Regions from separate parts of the Streptomyces sp. CB09001 genome, predicted to be linked through region 1. Evidence: riboswitches for the same ligand, from Rfam matches in the RefSeq annotation. Region 1 holds a riboswitch; the other holds the start of a gene.
What was found. Region 1 has a riboswitch for S-adenosylmethionine ahead of thrC (threonine synthase). Riboswitches for the same ligand answer to the same signal wherever they lie in the genome.
Positions count from the first base shown of each region.

Region 2: linked by a shared signal. The riboswitch ahead of C4J65_RS07610 (aminotransferase class V-fold PLP-dependent enzyme) and the one ahead of thrC (threonine synthase) in region 1 are both predicted to bind S-adenosylmethionine.

Region 1 covers NZ_CP026730.1:4,010,348-4,012,731, forward strand. The annotation lists gene C4J65_RS18625 (glucosyl-3-phosphoglycerate synthase) at 1-597, opposite strand, end outside; SAM riboswitch class I at 750-897, shown strand; gene thrC (threonine synthase) at 915-2,207, shown strand; gene C4J65_RS18635 (MoaD/ThiS family protein) at 2,204-2,384, shown strand, end outside.
Region 2 covers NZ_CP026730.1:1,621,374-1,623,757, reverse strand. The annotation lists gene trpD (anthranilate phosphoribosyltransferase) at 1-798, shown strand, start outside; SAM riboswitch class IV at 943-1,059, shown strand; gene C4J65_RS07610 (aminotransferase class V-fold PLP-dependent enzyme) at 1,290-2,384, shown strand, end outside.

The DNA of each region.
Region 1 (2,384 bases):
GTACTCCCCGCCCAGCGGCTGGACGAAGCCGGCCAGCTGCGGCCAGTGCATGTTGAGCAGCGGGCGGGCCATCAGCTCGGTGACCCGGCCGCCCTGCCCGGCCGCCCCGGCCAGCGGGCGGTCGTACATGGCCTTGACGAGGTGCACGTCGGGGTCGGTGAGCAGCGGTCCCACGATCCCGGAGACGAAGTCCGCGGAGAACTCGCGCAGGTCGGCGTCGACGAAGCAGACGATGTCCCCGCCCGTGACCAGCAGCGAACGCCACAGCACCTCGCCCTTGCCCGGCACGGCGGGGATGCGGGGCAGGATCGCGTCGCGGTGCACGACGCGCGCCCCGGCCGCCGCGGCCACCTCCGACGTCCGGTCGCTCGACCCGGAGTCCACGACCACGATCTCGTCGACGAGCGGGTGCCGGAGCATCAGCTCCCGCCGGATCACCGACACGATGTCCCCGACGGTCGCCTCCTCGTCCAGGGCGGGGAGTACCACGCTCACCGACTGACCGGTGGCGTGCTTGGCGGACAGAAGGTGCTGGACCGGCCGGTCCGCGGCGGACCAGGAGCGTGCGCTCAGCCAGCGCTCGACTTCTTCCAGCACGTCCCGTGGTCTCCTTCGTGATCCATTGTGATCCATCTCGCGGTACGGACGACTATCTCAACCGTCCTGGCCTTCGGTTACAGTCTTGAACAACGCGTGGGACCACCGCATGCCGGGGTCGCCGTGTGCACCACCGAAAAACAACCACATACCGCTCATCCAGAGGGGCAGAGGGATACGGCCCGATGAAGCCCCGGCAACCCTCCAGCCGGCTCTTGTCACACGGACGTGGCGAGGCTCCCGGCTAGGGAAGGTGCCAAATCCGTCTCACGGCGAGATGCGTCGTGAGGAAGATGAGGAGAAAGGGCCTCGCCTCCATGGCTGTGCAGACTGCCGAAACCTCCACGAACTCCGCCGACGGCACCGTCGACCTCGGCCCCGCCGCCGCGCTGAGCTGCCGGGAGTGCGGCCACAAGGTCCCGCTCGGACCGGTCTTCGCCTGCGAAGAGTGTTTCGGCCCCCTCGAGATCGCCTACGACTTCTCGGCCTACGACGCCGAGGAACTGCGTAAGCGGATCGAAGCGGGCCCCGCGAACATCTGGCGCTACGCGCCCCTGCTGCCCGTCCCGGCCGACGTCGCGACCAAGCCGAACATCAACCCCGGCTGGACCAAGCTCGTCCAGGCCGACAACCTCGCCCGCGAGCTGGGCGTCACCGGCGGGCTGTACGTCAAGGACGACTCCGGCAACCCGACACACTCCTTCAAGGACCGCGTCGTCGCCCAGGCCATCGAGGCCGCCCGCGCCTTCGGCTTCACCACCCTGTCCTGCTCCTCCACCGGCAACCTCGCCGGTGCCGTCGGCGCCGCCGCCGCCCGGGCCGGCTTCCGCTCGTGCGTGTTCATCCCGCACGACCTGGAGCAGGGCAAGATCGTCATGGCCGCCGTCTACGGCGGCGAGCTGGTCGGCATCGAGGGCAACTACGACGACGTGAACCGCTTCTGCTCCGAGCTGATCGGCGACCCGGCCGGCGAGGGCTGGGGCTTCGTCAACGTCAACCTGCGGCCCTACTACGCCGAGGGTTCCAAGACCCTCGCGTACGAGATCTGCGAGCAGCTCGGCTGGCGGCTGCCCGACCAGATCGTCGTGCCGATCGCGTCCGGCTCCCAGCTGACGAAGATCGACAAGGGGCTCAAGGAGCTGATCGAGCTCGGTCTGGTCGAGGACCGGCCGTACAGGATCTTCGGCGCCCAGGCCGAGGGCTGCTCGCCGGTCTCCGCGGCGTACAAGGCCGGGCACGACGTGGTCCGCCCGCAGAAGCCGAACACCATCGCCAAGTCGCTGGCCATCGGCAACCCGGCCGACGGCCCCTACGTCCTCGACATCGCCCGCCGCACCGGCGGCGCCGTGGAGGACGTGACCGACGAGCAGGTCGTGGACGCGATCAAGCTGCTCGCCCGTACCGAGGGCATCTTCGCGGAGACGGCGGGCGGCGTGACGGTCGGCGTCACCAAGAAGCTGATCGACAACGGCGTACTGGACCCCTCGCTCACCACCGTCGTCCTGAACACCGGCGACGGCCTGAAGACCCTCGACGCGGTGGCCGGCACCGGCCTCACCGCCACGATCCGTCCCAACCTGGACTCCTTCCGAGAGGCTGGCCTCGCATGAGCGTGACCGTTCGCATCCCGACCATCCTGCGCACCTACACCGGCGGAAAGGCCGAGGTGAGCGCCGACGGGGCCAACCTCGGGGAGGTCATCTCCGACCTGGAGAAGAACCACACCGGCATCGCCGCCCGCGTCCTGGACGACCAGGGCAAGCTGCGCCGTTTCGTCAACGTCTACG
Region 2 (2,384 bases), 2.4 Mb from region 1:
GTCGACATCGTCGGCACCGGCGGCGACGGCGCCAAGACGGTCAACATCTCCACCATGTCGGCGATCGTCCTGGCCGGCGCCGGGGCGAAGGTCGTCAAGCACGGCAACCGGGCCGCCTCCTCGGCGTCCGGGGCCTCCGACGTCCTGGAGAAGCTCGGGGTCAACCTGGAGCTGACGCCGCAGCGGGTGGCGGAGGTCGCCGAGGAAGCCGGCATCACCTTCTGCTTCGCCGTGAAGTTCCACCCGGCGCTGCGCCACGTGGCGACGGCCCGCGGCCAGCTCGGAATCCGTACGGTGTTCAACTTCCTGGGCCCGCTGACCAACCCCGCCCGCGTGAAGGCCCAGGCGGTCGGTGTCGCGCACGCCCGGATGGCACCGATCGTCGCCGGTGTCTTCGCCGAGCGCGGCCACTCGTCGCTGGTCTTCCGCGGCGACGACGGACTCGACGAGCTGACCACGACCTCCACCTCCAGGGTCTGGGTCGTGCGCGACGGCCGGGTGACCGAGGAGACCTTCGACCCGCGGGACGTCGGCATCGAACTGGTGCCGGTCGAGGCGCTGCGCGGGGCCGACGCCTCCTACAACGCCGACGTCGCCCGCCGCCTGCTGGCCGGCGAGAAGGGCCCGGTGCGGGACGCGGTCCTGCTGAACTCCGCGGCGGCCCTGGAGGCCCTGGAACCCGGTGAGGGGGCGCTGTCCGAGCGGCTGCGGGCCGGGATGGACCGGGCGGCCGAGGCGATCGACTCCGGGGCGGCCCGGCGGGTGCTGGAGCGTTGGGTGGCCGTCAGCAACGCCTGAGCGGCAGTACGGCGGTACGGCAGTACGGCAGTACGGCGGTACGGCAGTACGGCGGTACGGCAGTACGGCGGTACATGTGACGTGCGTCCCGCGATCCGGACCCGGGTTGCGGGACGCCGATCATTTCCCCTAGGTTTTTCGACAGGTCATGAGTGACAGTCATGAGGCCCCGGCCGACTGTCCGGCAACCCTCCGTCCGTGGCGGGGTGCCCCGGGTGAAGACCAGGTCGTGGACAGCAAGGTCCACGGCAAGCGCGGACCCCTCGCGGAACCAGGGGTCCTGGGTCGTCCGAGGGAGTCTCCCGTGAACCGGCGAATGCGATAGGGCCTGTCCCTCGGACCGGCCCGACGCCCCCACGCGGTGCTTCATGCCCCCGCGGCCCCGGGCCGGGCCGAGGGACAGGCCCTTGGCCGCAGAGCCCCGCCTCCGCACCCCCTTTTCTTCTCTTTCACAGCGCCCTGCCGCGCGCTGGTCCTCACGGGAGTCCGCCATGTCCGTACCCACCGCTGTCGCCACCCCGCTGCCCGTCCTGGGCCGGGACGTCACCGTCCCGCTCGTCACCGGCGGGGAGGTCACCTACGCCGCGCTCGACTACGCCGCCAGCGCGCCCGCGCTCCAGCGGGTCTGGGACGACGTGGCCGCCTACGCCCCGTACTACGGCAGCGTCCACCGGGGTGCCGGGTACCTCTCGCAGCTGTCGACCGACCTGTTCGAAAACGCCCGCGGGACCGTCGCCGGGTTCCTCGGCTGCCGGGACGACGACCAGGTCGTCTTCACCCGGTCCACCACCGACTCGCTGAACCTGCTGGCCGCCGCGCTGCCCGCGCACTGCCGGGTCTTCGTCTTCGAGACCGAGCACCACGCCTCGCTGCTGCCCTGGCGCGACGCCGACGTGACCTGTCTGGACGCCCCGCGCACCCCCGCACAGGCCGTCGAGACCCTGGAGCGCGCCCTCGCCGCCCGCGAGCCGTACGGGCCCGCCCTGGTCTGTGTCACCGGCGCCTCCAACGTCACCGGCGAGCTGTGGCCGGTGCGGGAACTGGCCGCCGCCGCGCACGCGCACGGCGCCCGGATCGTGCTGGACGCCGCCCAGCTCGCCCCGCACCACCCGGTGAGCGTGCGCGACCTGGACGTGGACTGGGTCGCCTTCTCCGGGCACAAGCTGTACGCGCCCTTCGGCTCCGGCGTGCTGGCCGGCCGCGCCGACTGGCTGCGCGAGGCGGAGCCGTACCTGGCCGGCGGCGGAGCCAGCCGCAGCGTCTCCCGGCGCCCGGACGGCGGCGTGGACGTCCAGTGGCACGACAGCGCCGCCCGGCACGAGGCCGGATCGCCCAACGTCATCGGCGCCTACGCGATCGCCTCCGCCTGCAAGGCGCTCACCGAGGCCGGGTTCGACACGCTGGTCGCCCGTGAGGAGCACCTGATCCGGACGGTGCGCGAGGGCCTCGCCGGGGTGCCCGAGGTGCGCGTCCTCTCCCTCTTCGGCGACGACGCGCCGCGCGTCGGGGTGCTCTCCTTCGTCGTCGCGGGCTGGAACAGCTCGCACTTCGCCGCCGCGCTCTCCGCCGAGTACGGCATCGGCGTG